Regions from separate parts of the Micrococcus sp. KRD077 genome, predicted to be linked through region 2. Evidence: predicted binding sites of a transcription regulator. Region 2 holds the regulator's gene; the other holds the start of a gene.

Region 1 (7,320 bases), on a different contig from region 2:
CGGAATTGTTTGCTCGCGGAGTGTCTGCGTAGGGGTGTGTAGATGTCGACAAAAGTGATGCTCGGCCGTTCACCCCGCAAGGGTACTGGAGGCGCGCCTGGAACTGATGCACGTAAAGGTGACATTCTTGGTCACACCGCGTAAGCGGGCATGGGGTCTAAAATCAGTTCGTCGATTGGCCACTGGTGCGGCTCATGCAGACTGATTTGCAGGGATACCGTGGGACAATCCCCGCATGAAAAGGTGGTGTGCCCCGCGCATGTGAAGGCCGTTGCCGAGGTGCCTCCAGCGCCCCGGGTTTCGTTCCGGGGTCAGGACGCAACGGGCGCTACGTTTAGGTCATGAGTGTAGGCCGATTAGCCCCGGTGGAGTGCGAGCTGATCATGAACCACATGACCGCTCACGCGGCATGACCGAGGGTGCCACATATACGTTACGTGCATACGTCCCACAGACGACGAAGCCCCCACCAGAACCAGCCAGTGAGGGCATCCACCGCTACGACACGACTGCCATAGGCTCGCCATAATTCTGCGTCATGCCACAGACTAACGGCGCCAAAAACCGCATGATTTCAACGAATCACACGTTGAACCGGAACTCCACCACGTCGCCGTCCTTCATGACGTAGTCCTTGCCCTCCATGCGCACCTTGCCGGCGGCTTTGGCATCGGCCATCGACCCGGCGGCGATCAGGTCATCAAAACTCACGATCTCCGCCTTGATGAAGCCACGCTGGAAGTCGGTGTGGATCACGCCGGCGGCCTCCGGAGCGGTCGCGCCGACGGGGATGGTCCACGCGCGCGTCTCCTTCGGCCCGGCCGTCAGGTAGGTCTGCAGGCCGAGGGTGGAGAAGCCCACGCGGGCCAGCTGGTCCAGCCCGGACTCGTCCTGCCCGGCCATCTCCAGCATCTCGGCGGCCTCCTCCTCGGAGAGCTCCACGAGGTCGGACTCGAGCTTGGCGTCCAGGAACACGGCGTCGGCGGGGGCCACCAGATCGCGCAGCTCCTGCTGCTTGGCCTCGTCCCCCAGCACACCCTCGTCCGAGTTGAACACGTAGATGAACGGCTTGGCGGTGAGCAGGCTCAGCTCGCGCAGCCGGTCCATGTCCAGCTTGTCCTTGTCCTTCGCCGCGAAGATCGTCTCGCCCCGCTCCAGCACCGCGAGCGCGGCCTTGAGCGCCTCGAGGTCGGCGGGCTCCTTCTTCTTGCCCTTGACCTCCTTCTCGACGCGCGGGATCGCCTTCTCCACGGTCTGCATGTCCGCGATGATCAGCTCGGTGTTGATGGTCTCCATGTCCGAGGCCGGGTCCACCTTGCCGTCCACGTGGACGACGTCGCCGTCGTCGAACGCGCGCACCACCTGGGCGATCGCGTGGGCCTCACGGATGTTGGCCAGGAACTGATTGCCCAGGCCCTCCCCCTCCGAGGCGCCCTTCACGATGCCGGCGATGTCCACGAAGGACACCGTGGCCGGCAGGATGCGCTCGGAGCCGAAGATCTCGGCCAGCTGGGGCAGCCGCTCGTCCGGCAGGTTCACCACGCCCACGTTCGGCTCGATCGTCGCGAACGGGTAGTTCGCCGCGAGCACGGTCTGGCGCGTCAGCGCGTTGAACAGGGTCGACTTGCCCACGTTGGGCAGTCCCACGAATCCGATAGTCAAAGCCACAGTCCGGCAGTCTACCGGCGGGCCCGCCGCGGCGGAGGCGTCCCGCACCGGCCCCGTTCCGTGGGCAGAACCGGCAGCCCCGCCCGCTCCGTGGGCAGAAAGCGCGCTCTCCCCTGTTCCGGGGGCAGAACCGGCAGGGTTTTCGCTTCCGGGGGCAGAAACCCTTGCTTTTCTGCCCACGGAACCCAGAGGCCCGGCGGCCACGGGGCCCGGCAGCCCCAGCCCCAGCCCGGCGTGCCCACGGAACCCAGAGACCCGCACCGCCCAGCACGCATCCCCGTCCAGATGACCGATCCGTAGGGTGGACGGGCCGCCCAGACCCCGTCGACAGTAAGCACACCCGTGTCTGCCGACCAGAGGACGACAGCCGAGACCGCAGGGCCGCCGGGCCCTCCCGACGCCAAGTCCCGCGGCACCGTGCGCCTGCGCTTCAACGACTACCGGGACAAGCCGGCCGTGGACCCGCGCTACTTCACCGACCCGGAGGGCCATGACATGGCCGTCGCGGTGGCCGGCATCCGACTGGCCCGGGAGATCGTCTCCCAGCCGGCCATGGCGGCGTGGGCGGGGCGCGAGCTGGCCCCGGGCGAGCAGGCGCAGACGGACGAGGAGATCGCCGACTACGTGCGCCGCACCCACAACACCGTGTACCACCCGGTGGGCTCGGTGCGCATGGGCGCCGACGACGACGCCATGAGCCCCCTGGACGCCCGCCTGCGCGTCAAGGGCGTGACGGGTCTGCGCGTGGCCGACGCCTCCGTGATGCCCGAGCACGTGACCGTGAACCCCAACATCACGTGCGTCATGATCGGTGAGAAGGCGGCGCAGCTGATCCTGGCCGATCGCGCCTGACCGCCACGCAGATGCGGCGGGCCCCCGGTGGGGGGCCCGCCGCATCTGCGTTCGGGGGACGGACCGCGCGCCGGTCACGCCGGCCGCGCGCGGCTCCGTCAGAGGCCGGTCACTCGCCGGTGGTCTCGGCGGTCTCGCCCTCCACGGTCTGCCCGGCCACGGGGGCAGCACCGCCGTGGGTGACGGAGATCTTGCGGGGCTTGGCCTGCTCCGCCACCGGGATGGTGAGGGTCAGGACGCCGTCGCTGTAGTCGGCCTGGATGCGGTCGAGGGCGAGGCCCTCGCCCAGGGTGAGCTGGCGGGCGAAGGTGCCGGCGGAACGCTCACGGGTGAGCCAGCGTCGGTCCTCGCGGGCCGGGTCCTCCTTGCGCTCGGCGCGGACGGTGAGGGTGCGCTCCTCCACGTCCACGTCGATGGAGGCCGGGTCGACGCCGGGCAGCTCGACCTCGGCGACGAAGACGTCGCCCTCGCGGTACAGGTTCATGGGCATGGACACGGTGCCGGTCGCGCGGGGCGTCAGACCGTTCACCAGGCGCTCCATCTCACGGAACGGATCGATAGGACGGGCCATGTCGGTTCACTCTCCTCGGGATTCGGGTGGGCGCCGCTGACACCGCGGCGTCTGACCACTACAACAGCACGCCCGGCGAGCCTATTCCAGAAATCTACGTGAAGTTCGATCAACTTCCAGGCGGGCGGTCAGGACCCTCCCGGCCCGGGGTCAGCCCGCCGAGGCGATCTCGCTCTCCACCACCCACTTGTGGTTCCTCATCCGCATGCCGTCGGACTCGTAGTCCACCATGTAGACGGTCTCATCCGTCGAGGAGTGCACCGTGCCCTCCGCACCCTGCATGCCCGGCATGTGGTCAGCCGCGAGGGTGACCGCCGCGCCGTCGGGCAGGCGTTCGGCGCCCGCGTCCTCCAGCTCCTCCTGGACGACCCACTTGTGGTCCGTCACCTCGGGCCCGCCCGTCGTCGGCCGGTAGTCCACGGAGTAGGCGGTGGTCTCGTACGCGCCCACGACGGTGGCGGCGGCCCCCTCCATCCCGGGCATGTGGTCCGCCATGAGGGTGACCTCGGTGCCCACGGGGTGGGCCGGGTCCGCGGCGGGCTCGATGCCCTCGGGGGCGGGGCCGCCGTCCATCGCGTGGCCCGCGTGCCCGCCGTGGGAGGACGACGTCGCCGCCTCTTCCCCTCCCGTCGCGCAGCCGGTGAGCGCGAGCAGACTCGCCGCAGTCACGGCGACGGTCCTGGTCCAGAAACGCATGGTCATCGTCCGGTGTCTCCTTCGTCATCGGTGGTCTGGGGGGCCTCGAGGTGCCCGAGCGCCGCACGGAACGCGGCCTCCGCCGTCTCGCCGTACGGCACGAACAGCACCTCGTCCACGGTGTCGCCCACCTCGTCCGCCATCGCGTGGCAGGTCTCGACGGCAATCCGCGCCGCGTCCTCCATGGGCCAGCCGTAGATCCCCGCGGAGATCGCCGGGAACGCGACCGTCCGGGCGCCGAGCCCGGCCGCCACCTTCAGGGACTCGCGGTAGCACGAGGCGAGGGTGTCGGACTTGTCGATCGTCTTGGCCCACACCGGGCCCACCGTGTGGATGACCCAGCGCGCGGGCAGGCGCCCCGCCGTCGTCGCCACGGCCTGGCCGGCGGGCAGCCCCTCCGGCAGGTCGGTCTCGCGCAGGCGGCGGCACTCGGCCAGGATCTCGGGACCGCCACGCCGGTGGATGGCGCCGTCCACGCCTCCGCCGCCGAGCAGGGTGGAGTTGGCGGCGTTGACGACGGCGTCCGCGTGCGTGGCCGTGATGTCCCCGGGGGCGATGGTGAGCTGCATGGGTTCACGCTAGGCGCGGGTGGGCGCCGTCGGACAGGGCCGGTAGCCTCGGCCCCATGAGCACCCCGACGCCCACCGGACCGACCCCCACGCCTCCCGGCGGCGAGCTGCTGCCGCTGATCAGCCTCGCGGTGGAGCACGTGTTCAACACGCTCGGCCGGCAGCCCGTGTTCGCCCCCACAATCCTCGCCGTCACGGCCGACGGCCAGCGCGGCATGTGGGAGCACCCGGACCTCCAGCCCGAGCAGGCGGCCGCCACGGTCGCGAAGATCAGCCCTCGCCCCACGCGGGCGGTGGCCGTGTTCGACGGCGAGATCGAGACGGCGGACGGACCCCGCCCGGCCGTCGCGGTGGAGGCCTTCGACGCCGCCGCCCTGGCCTCGACCCGCATGGTCTTCCCGTATCTGCCCGGCGTGGCCGCGGCGGGCATCGCCGCCCGCGTCGACGGCGACCCGCAGGTCGTGGCCAACGGCCCCAACCCGCTCTTCGGCTGAGCCGCCCGCCACGACGACGGCGCGCCGCGGCCTACCGTGTCCGTGCAGCCTGCGAGGGTGGGGTCATGGAGATCCTCAGCCTGCTGCTCGCCCTCACCCTCGGACTCGTGCTGGGCGCCCTGCTGGGCGCGTGGCTCATGTGGCGCCGGGCGGCCGACGGCGGTGAGGAGGCCCGCCGGGCCCAGGCCGAGCTGGCCGCGCTGCGCACCGAGCACCAGGGGGCACGAGAGGAGCTCGCGGCCGCCCGGGCGGAGCAGCGCGCGCTCACGGCCGCGCGCGCCGAGGACGCCGAACGCCAGCGCGCGGAGTCCCAGGTGATGTCCACGCTCGCGCCGCTGGGCCAGCGGCTGGCGGCGCTCCAGGAGCAGGTGGGCGTGCTGGAACGGGATCGGGCCTCCCAGTTCGGCCGACTCGGGGAGCAGCTCCGCGCCGCCGCGGCCACCGACCGTGACCTGCTGAACCAGACCACCTCGCTCATGGCCACCCTCAAGTCCACCTCCGCGCGGGGCCACTGGGGCGAGGCGCAGCTGCGGCGGGTCGTCGAGGCGGCGGGCATGCTCCACCACGTGGACTTCACCGAGCAGGCCACGCTGTCCGGCAAGGACGGCGAGCGCCTCCGCCCGGACCTCGTGGTGTCCCTGCCCGGCGGCAAGGCCATGGCGGTGGACGCCAAGGCCCCCATCGGGGACGCGCTGGCCGCCGAGGCCCTCGCGGATGAGCCCGGCGAGGAGGCGTACGAGCGGCGTCAGGCGCTGGCCGGCCAGCACGCCGCGGCCGTGCGCCGCCACGTGGACCAGCTCTCCGCGAAGTCCTACTGGGCCGGCCTCGAGCACTCCCCCGAGCTGGTCCTGTGCTTCCTGCCCGCCGAGTCGCTCCTGGCCGCGGCCCTGGACGCGGACCCCGGGCTGCTGGACCACGCGTTCTCGCGGAACGTCGCGCTCGTCGCCCCCGTCTCCCTCCTGACCGCCCTGAAGTCCGTGGCCTACGCGTGGCGGCAGGACACCCTGGCCGAGAACGCCCACACCGTGGTGGCCAGCGCGAAGGACCTCTACGAGCGCCTCGGCACGCTCGGCACCCACCTGGACCGCATGGGCGGCTCCCTCAAGACCGCCGTGGACCGCTACAACCAGCTCGTCGGCAACGTCGAGTCGCGCGTGCTCCCCGCCGCCCGGCGCCTCCGCGACGCCGACCCGGGCCTGGCCCCCACGCCGGACATCCGCACGCTCGAGTCCGCGCCCCGACCCCTGGCCGCCCCGGAACTGGTCGCGGGCGTGGAGGAGGACGAGCTGCGCCGTCGTCGGGCGGAGTCGGCGCGGGAGGCGTGAGCAGGGCGGCACGGGTGCCGGGCGGATGGGCCGTCGCGGCCCCGAGGTCGTCTTTCCGTGTCCCAGGCCACTTGCTACCGTGAAACTCCCAGAGAATTGCCAGGCCGCGCCAAGGGCCTGACCTGAGGAGGAGGCCCCGTGGAGTCCCGATCGATCCCCCCGCCGAGCAACGTCAACGAGCACGTCTCCCGCTTCGACCCCCGAGCGGCCGCCCAGGAGTTCGAACACGAGCTCTCCCCGGGCATGCGTGACGAGCCACTGACCGGCGGCGAGAACGTCAAGCGCATCATCGGCCTCGTGGCCGGCCCCCTGCTCGCCGTCGCCCTGTTCCTGCTCATGCCGGGCGACCTCGGCGTCTGGCCCCGCCTCGTCGCCGCCACCGCCGTGCTCATGGCCGTGTGGTGGATGACCGAGGCCCTGCCCATCCCCGCCACCGCCCTGCTGCCGCTCGTCATCTTCCCGCTCGGCGTGCCCGCCGAGGAGTCCGACGGCGGCATCACCTTCGACTCCATCGGCGCGAGCTACGGCAACAACATCATCTTCCTGTTCATGGGCGGCTTCATGCTCGCCCTGGCCATGCAGCGCTGGAACCTGCACCGGCGCATCGCGCTCGGCGTCCTGAAGTTCATGGGCGCCAGGACCGTGAACCTCGTCCTGGGCTTCATGATCGCCACCGGGTTCATCTCCATGTGGGTGTCCAACACCGCCACCGCCGTGATGATGCTCCCCATCGGCGTGTCCATCCTCGTGCTCGTCCAGCGCTACGGCACGGACGACGCCCTGACCGGGGACGAGGCAGCGGGCCAGGTCGACCGCCCCGCCGCGCCCGCATCCGCGCCCGGCGAGGCCCCCACGCAGGCCGAGATCCGCTCCCTCACGAAGTCCAACTTCGGCACCGCGCTCATGCTCGGCATCGCGTACGCCGCGTCCATCGGCTCGCTCGGCACCATCATCGGCACCCCGCCCAACACCCTGCTCGCGGGCCACATGGCCGCCGAGCACGGCGTGGAGATCGGCTTCGGCCAGTGGATGCTGGTCGGCGTGCCGATCGCCGTCGTGCTGCTCTTCGCGTGCTGGTTCCTGCTCACCCGCGTGCTGTTCCGCCCCGAGATCGACGAGGTCCCCGGCGGCCGCGACCTGATCGC
Region 2 (7,320 bases):
TACGCGGACGTCTTCTCCAACATCGTCCTGGTCCTGATCCTGGCCTTCCTCGCGATCTGGGTGGTCCTGCGCCTGCGCCGTGACGCCCGCCGCCGGAACGACCCGGACTGGCGCCCGCCGACCGCGGATGAGATGGCCGCCCGCGTCGAGGCCATCCTGGAGTCCTCCGACCACCGGAAGTGAATCGCATGCACCCCGTCCTGCCCTCCCCCCGCCGTGGCCGCGCGGCCCTCGGCCTGGCCGCCGTCGCCCTGGTGACGCTGAGCGCCTGTGCCCGCACCGAGCCGCAGCCTGAGCCTGCGCCCGCCACGACGGCGGCCTCCGCCCTGCCGTCCATGGACATGGCCCCGTTCACGGTCGAGGTCCCCTCGCACGACCTCGAGCGGGTGCCGGAGGCGAGCGTCGCCGTGCTCGAGGGCGAGGACCCGGACCACCACGGGGCGTGGCTGCAGGTGCCCGGGGCGCCGGCCTGGACGGAGGCCATGGCCGAGGCCGTGCGCGCCCAGATCGACCAGTACCGCCGGGACACCGACCCGAGCGCGGACCCGCGTCTGGAGATCCAGCCGCAGCTCGCCGTCGTGGCCGAGGACATCGCCGCGGCCCGACTGCTCGCCACGGAGCGGCGCGGCACGGACTCCGTGTCCACCTCGCACGTGATCTGGTACTCGGCCCGCGAGGACCGCGTGCTCGAGACCGCCGATCTCTTCACCCCCGACGGCTGGGACGCGTTCCGCGCCGAGGTGCGCCAGCGCATGGCCAACGACCCGGACGTGATCGGCTCGCGCCTGGACTCGGCGGTCGACGCCCCGGAGCAGGTGGAGAACCGTCGCGTCTGGGACGCGGTGGTCTTCCTGCCGGACGGCAGCCTGATGCTCGAGGCGGACCAGGCGTCCATGGCGCCGGCCGCCGCGGGCGTGCTGACGGTGCGGATCCCTCGGGACACGGCGACCGCCTGGCTGTCCGACCTGGGCCACGTCGCCGCGGACGCCGCCTCCGCCCCCGCCGACCTGCGTCTGCCGGACCGCTCCACCCCGACCCCCGAGGAGCAGCAACCGGAGCCACCCCGACGTCCCCGAGCCCGTCCGGTCCGTCCACGAGCGCGTCCGGTCCGTCCACGAGCGCGCCGGCCACGGACCCTGCGCCGGACCCGACCGAGTCCGCACCCGAGCCGACCGCCACCACGGCCTCCGCGTCCGCGTCGCCCACGTCGGGGGACCGCTCCAGCAGCACCCCCTGACCCCGGCGCCGGGCGCCGTCGTCGGCCGCGGTCTGCACCGTCGACGCGCGGCCGTGGCAGGATCGGGGCGATGACTGAGCACCTGCCCCGCCCCTGCCCGGACGCACCCGGCCCCGACGCCGTGCCGCCGCCCGCCGAGCGCGTCCACGCGCACGACCACAATCGGGACAAGGACCCCGCCCTCGTCCGACGGGAGCCGGTCTCCTTCGTCCGGCGCGGCGCGCGCCTGAACGCGGGGCGACAGGCGGTGTGGGACCGCCAGGCGGAGCGGGTCCTCGTGGACGTGCCCCGCGGCCGCGGCGCCACCTCGGTGGACGCCCGGGCCCGACTGGACTGGGCGGGGGTGTTCGGGCGCGAGGCTCCCCTGCTGGTGGACATCGGCTCGGGGCTGGGCGAGTCCACGGCGCAGGCCGCCGCCGACCGGCCGGACTGGAACGTGCTCGCCGTCGAGGTCTACGTGCCCGGCCTGGCCGCGCTCATGACGCGCGTGGAGCAGCAGGGCCTGGAGAACGTCCGCGCCGTGGAGGCCAACGCGCCCGAGCTGCTGGACGCCCTGCTCACGCCCGGCTCCGTCTCCGAGGTGTGGGTGTTCTTCCCGGACCCGTGGCACAAGAAGCGGCACCACAAACGCCGTTTGGTCTCCCCCGCCTTCGCCGATCGCGTGGCGCGGGTGCTCGCCCCCGGCGGGGTGCTGCGGCTGGCGACGGACTGGTCGGGCTACGCCGTGCAGATGCGCGAGGTGCTCGAGGCGCACCCGGGGTTCGAGAACCTCTTCCCCGGGCGCGCCGCGGGCGAGGACTCCCCGCTCACGCGGGTGCGCCGCGAGGGCAGGGAGACCGAGGTGGGTGCCCAGCCGCTGCCCGCGGGCTGGGAGAGCGCGGCCGAGGAGGAGCGCCCGCTGCGGGCCGGCCTGGGCGAGGCGCGGGCCGGCGCGGCGGCCGCGGACCCCGTGGACCACGACGGCGGCTGGGCGCCCCGGTTCGAGGGCCGACCGATCACGAGCTTCGAGGCGAAGTCCCAGCGGGCCGGGCGGCTCGTGTTCGACCTGGCGTACCGCCGGCGCTGAGCACGGGGCCCGACGGGGTCGCTCAGACCGGGGCGACCGGCCCGGCCGGGTCGGCACCGTCCGGGACGGGCGGCAGCGGCAGGCCGGCGGTCACCCGGGCGGTCGCCGCGAGCGTCACGGACCCGACGTCCCGGTAGCCCCTCGGGGCGTCCTCGGGGGCCGTCGGCGACCAGCGGGCCGTCTGGTGGCCGCGGACGGCGGCCCCCGCCAGACCGGGCCGCGGGGCCACCGGCAGCGCGGCGGCGTCCGTCCAGTCTCGACGTCGGCCCACCGTGCGGCCGACCCGGGCGAGGAGGTCGCCCGGGGCCAGGGCACGGAACGTCCGTCCGGACCGCAGGCCGAGGTGCGCGGCCCGGGCCGCCAGGGCGGTGGGCAGGCCGACCGTGCCCGAGACCACGAGGGCCTCGACGGGACGCTCGGCCGGCCACGGGGCCTCCGCGTCGTCGGGCTGCAGGCCCCGGTCCGCGAGCAGGCGCAGGGCGTGCGCGGCCACGAGCGAGCCGTACGAGTGGGCCTCCACGGCCCCGTGCACGGCGGTCCCGCGGGCGCGCAGGGCCGGGGCGACATCGTCGTCCTCCCCCGGCCCGTGGCGCAGGAACTCCCACCAGGCCCGCACATCCGCGGCGAGCATCGCGCCGCCGCGCCGGCCGGGGCCGTCGAGCACCACCCGCCAGGGCGTGGGTGCGGGGTAGCCGAGCCACCCGATGACGACGGGGCGGGGTGCGCCGGCGGCGCGCTGGGCGGCGGCGAGGTGGGCGGCCTCCCGGGCCGTCCCCCACATGGCCGTCTGGGGGCGGATGCCCATGCCGGAGACGAGCCAGGTCAGGTGGGTGGCGGTCACGGGGTCCCCCGCGGCGACCACCGCGCGCGGCCCGTCCGGGCCCTCGAGGACGTAGTCCAGCAGATGCCGGGCGGGCAGGTGCGGGTCCATGCCCTCCGGCTTGAGGGCGTGGACGATCCCGTCCAGGGCGCTCCGGGCCTGCCGGCCGAGGCCGTCGCGCCGGGCCATGTCGGCGCGCAGCCGCTCCTGCACGCGGGACCGCGCGGCCGCCCCGAACGACGCCCGGCTCAGTCCTGCTCGGACTGCCACGTGGGCACCCGTCGGAGGCCTGCGACGCCGGAGGGCAGCCTCCGCAGGCCGCTCGGGCAGGCCTCGCCCGCGGTGTCCGCCCCGGCCCGTGCCGCGGCGTGACGGCGGACGGCCATCCGGTCGGCGTAGCGGGCCGAGACGTCACCGCCGGAGCCCACGGTGAAGACGCGGGCCAGGCGGGAGGCGTGGTGGAGGCGGTCCACCTGGGCAGCCAGCTCGACCACGGTGTCCTGCAGCTGCTCGACCTCGCGCTGCAGCGCGATCACGCGGCGGATGCCCTCCAGCGAGATGCCTTCGCGGCTCAGGGTCTGCACGGTCTGCAGCCGCTCGACGTCGGCGAGGGAGTAGCGGCGGTGCCGTCCGTCCTGGCGGGCGGGGACCACGAGGCCGAGCCGGTCGTACTGGCGCAGGGTCTGCGGATGCATGTCCGCCATCTCGGCGGCCACGGAGATCACGAAGACCGGGGCGTGCCGGTCGGGACCCCCCTCGCGGCCCCGGTCCGCACGGGCGGCGCCGTCGCGGGCGCTCACCAGGCTGCCCTCCGGGCCAGCTCCCGCCGCGGATCGTCGCCGGCCGTGGCGGACTGCAGGGCCTCGACGGCGGCGCGGGCGTCGTCGTTGAGCGTGGTGGGCACGGTGACGCGCAGCTCCACGAGCAGGTCACCCGTCGTCGTCCCGCGCTCGACACCGCGGCCCTTCAGGCGCAGCACGCGGCCACACTGGGAGCCCGCCGGCACCTTCACCTTCACGGGGCGCTCCAGCGTCGGCACCTCGATCGTGGCGCCGAGGGCGGCCTCGGGGAAGGTGATCGGCACGGTGATCCGCAGGTCGTCCCCGTCCCGGCGGAAGAACTCGTGCTCGCGCACGTGCACGGTGACCAGCAGGTCGCCGCGGCCGGCCGGGCCGGGCGAGCCCTTGCCGCGGGCACGGACCTTCTGGCCGTCGCGGATGCCCTTCGGGATCTTCACCTCGATCGTCTCGCCGTCCGGGCCGCGCAGGGACACCGTGGTGCCCTGGATCGAGCCGCGGAAGGAGATCGTGGTGGTGGCGGTGCGGTCCGCGCCCTTCGTGGGGCGCGGCCGCGCGTAGCCGGCGTCACCGAAGCCGCCGGGGCCGAAGCCGCCGGTCTGGCCGGCGGCGCCGCCGAACATCCCGCTGAACAGGTCCGACAGGTCGGGCCCGGACTGCGTGGTGCGGGGGCCGCCCCCGCCGCCGAACATGCCGCCGAAGACGTCCTCGAAGCCGCCGCCGCCGGCACCGCCCGGGGCGGAGAACCGGGCGCCGCCGCCCATCGCGCGGATCGCGTCGTACTCCTGGCGCTCCTGGGGGTCGCTCAGGACGGCGTACGCCTCCGAGATCTCCTTGAACTTCTTCTCGGCCGCCTCGTCCCCGGGGTTCTGGTCCGGGTGGTGGGTGCGGGCGAGCTTGCGGTAGGCCTTCTTCACATCCGCATCGGAGGCGTCCTTGGACACCCCCAGGGTCGCGTAGAAGTCCTTGTCCATCCAATCCTGCGAGGCCATGGTGCCTCCTCTCGTGTGCATCGGTCAGGGGGTCGGCCGGCGGCGGGGTGGGCCGCCGGCCGACGGGGTCACTCGTCTCCGGCGGAGACCATCACCTGGGCGGCGCGCAGCACGCGGCCGTCCCGGACGTAGCCGTTGCGGAAGACCTGGACCACGTGGTCCGCGGGCACCTCCGCGTGCGGCTGGCGCATCACGGCCTCGTGCAGGGCCGGGTCGAACTCGACGCCGGCCAGCGCCGCCTGGTCGTGGCGCTCGAGGCCGAGGCCGGCCAGGACGGTGTCGAGCTTGGTCGCGATGGCGGCGAACGGGCCGTCCGTCAGGTCGCCGGCGGCGCGGGCGGCGTCGATGTCGTCGAGCACCGGCAGCAGCGCGGTGACGGCCTTGAGCACGCCGGCGTCCCTGGCCAGGTCGCGGTCGCGGTCCACGCGACGCTTGTAGTTCACGAACTCGGCCTGCAGACGTCGCAGGTCGGTCTCGAGCTCGGCCTCGCGGTCCGAGGCCGCGGGCTGCGGCGCCTCGGTCCCGGCCTCCGCGCCGGCCTCGTCGAGGATGCGCTCGGCCTGGGCGAGGGCGTCGCCGTCCTCGGCCTGCTCGGCCGCGCTCTCAGCGGAGACACGGGGCTCACCGGTCTCGGGGTCGATGCGGCGACGGTCGTTGAACACGATGGGCTCCTCCTCGGAGCCGCGCTCGGCGTCGGAGGAGCCGTGCGGACGCTGCTGGTCGGCGCTCATGGTGTGTCCTTTCGAAGCGGGTGGGCGCGGCGGGTCCGCCGCGCGGGGGTGGTGCGGGAAGGCCGGCGGGCTGGCCCGGCAGGGGCGCTGCCGGGCCGGCCCGCCGGCGTCGTGGGCCTCCGGGCGGGGCGGGCGTGGACGCCCGCCCCGGCCCCGGGGTGTCAGGCCTTCTTCTCGTCGTCCTCGTCGACCACCTCGGCGTCGACGATGTCCTCATCGTCGCCCTGCGGGGCGGCGGACTCGGCGCCGGCGTCGGCCGACTCCGCGCCCTGCTGGGCGTAGAGGGCCTCGCCGATCTTGACCTGGGAGGCCTGGAGCTTCTCGAACGCGGCGGCGACCTCGTCGTCGTTGTCCTGCTTCTCCAGGGCGGCCTTCAGGGCGTCGACGTCGGCCTGCACCTCGGTCTTGACGTCCTCGGGCAGCTTGTCGCCGTTGTCCTGCAGGAGCCTCTCAACGGAGTAGGCGGACTGCTCCGCCTGGTTGCGGCGCTCGGCGGCCTCGCGGCGCTTCTTGTCCTCGTCCGCGTGGGCCTCGGCGTCCTTGACCATGCGGTCGATGTCCTCCTTGGACAGCGAGGAGCCGCCCGTGATGGTCATCGACTGCTCGGTGCCGGTGCCCTTGTCCTTCGCGGAGACGTGCACGATGCCGTTCGCGTCGATGTCGAACGTGACCTCGATCTGGGGCATGCCGCGCGGGGCCGGGGCGATGCCGGTCAGCTCGAAGGTCCCCAGCGCCTTGTTGTCCCGGGTGAACTCGCGCTCGCCCTGGAAGACCTGGATGGACACGGAGGGCTGGTTGTCCTCGGCCGTGGTGAACGTCTCGGAGCGCTTGGTCGGGATGGCCGTGTTGCGCTCGATGAGCTTGGCCATCACGCCGCCCTTGGTCTCGATGCCCAGCGACAGCGGGGTCACGTCGATCAGGAGCACGTCCTTGCGCTCACCGGCGAGCACGCCCGCCTGCACCGCCGCGCCGATGGCGACGACCTCGTCCGGGTTCACGCCCTTGTTGGGCTCCTTGCCGCCGGTCAGCTCCTTCACCAGGTCGGAGACGGCGGGCATGCGGGTGGAGCCGCCGACGAGGATCACGTGGTCGATGTCGGAGACCTTGACGCCGGCCTCCTTGATGACGTCCTCGAACGGCTTGCGGGTGCGCTCGAGCAGGTCCTTGGTGAGGTCCTGGAACTTGGCGCGGGACAGGTGCTCGTCCAGATGCACCGGGCCCTCGGGGGTCACGGACAGGTACTGCAGCGAGATGCTGGTGGAGGTGGCCGAGGAGAGCTCCTTCTTGGCCTGCTCCGCGGCCTCCTTCAGACGCTGCAGGGCGATCTTGTCCTTGGACAGGTCCGCGCCCTTGGACTTGGCCTGCTGGAGCAGCCAGTCCACGATCCGCTGATCCCAGTCGTCGCCGCCGAGGCGGTTGTCGCCGGCGGTGGCGCGCACCTGGATGGTGGCGAAGTCGTCCTCGTCCTTGGCGACCTCGAGCAGGGACACGTCGAAGGTGCCGCCGCCCAGGTCGAAGACCAGGATGAGCTCGTCCTCCTTGCCCTTCTCCAGGCCGTAGGCCAGCGCGGCCGCGGTGGGCTCGTTGATGATACGGGTGACGTTCAGGCCCGCGATCTCGCCGGCCTCCTTGGTGGCCTGGCGCTCGGCGTCGTTGAAGTAGGCGGGCACGGTGATC

The links. Region 2 encodes HspR, which represses chaperone genes until heat shock. Its sites were predicted from a motif close to AAGTTGAGTCNNNNNGACTCAACTT; they were not measured.
Region 1: the regulator HspR is predicted to act here: its motif matches at 3,183-3,207, upstream of J1M39_RS06295 (Hsp20/alpha crystallin family protein).

Annotation. Positions count from the first base shown of each region.
Region 1 is NZ_JABFAZ010000021.1:49,455-56,774, forward strand. Features, by position in the region: gene J1M39_RS06280 (type I restriction endonuclease subunit R) at 1-32, shown strand, start outside; gene ychF (redox-regulated ATPase YchF) at 583-1,668, opposite strand; partial or broken gene J1M39_RS06290 (GMC oxidoreductase) at 2,068-2,520, shown strand; gene J1M39_RS06295 (Hsp20/alpha crystallin family protein) at 2,630-3,091, opposite strand; gene J1M39_RS06300 (YdhK family protein) at 3,242-3,793, opposite strand; gene J1M39_RS06305 (O-acetyl-ADP-ribose deacetylase) at 3,790-4,356, opposite strand; gene J1M39_RS06310 (hypothetical protein) at 4,413-4,850, shown strand; gene J1M39_RS06315 (DNA recombination protein RmuC) at 4,916-6,175, shown strand; gene J1M39_RS06320 (SLC13 family permease) at 6,314-7,320, shown strand, end outside.
Region 2 is NZ_JABFAZ010000027.1:18,464-25,783, forward strand. Features, by position in the region: gene J1M39_RS07200 (DedA family protein) at 1-183, shown strand, start outside; gene trmB (tRNA (guanosine(46)-N7)-methyltransferase TrmB) at 1,308-2,303, shown strand; gene J1M39_RS07215 (alpha/beta hydrolase) at 2,326-3,393, opposite strand; gene J1M39_RS07220 (heat shock protein transcriptional repressor HspR) at 3,372-3,923, opposite strand; gene J1M39_RS07225 (DnaJ C-terminal domain-containing protein) at 3,920-4,912, opposite strand; gene J1M39_RS07230 (nucleotide exchange factor GrpE) at 4,981-5,643, opposite strand; gene dnaK (molecular chaperone DnaK) at 5,805-7,320, opposite strand, start outside.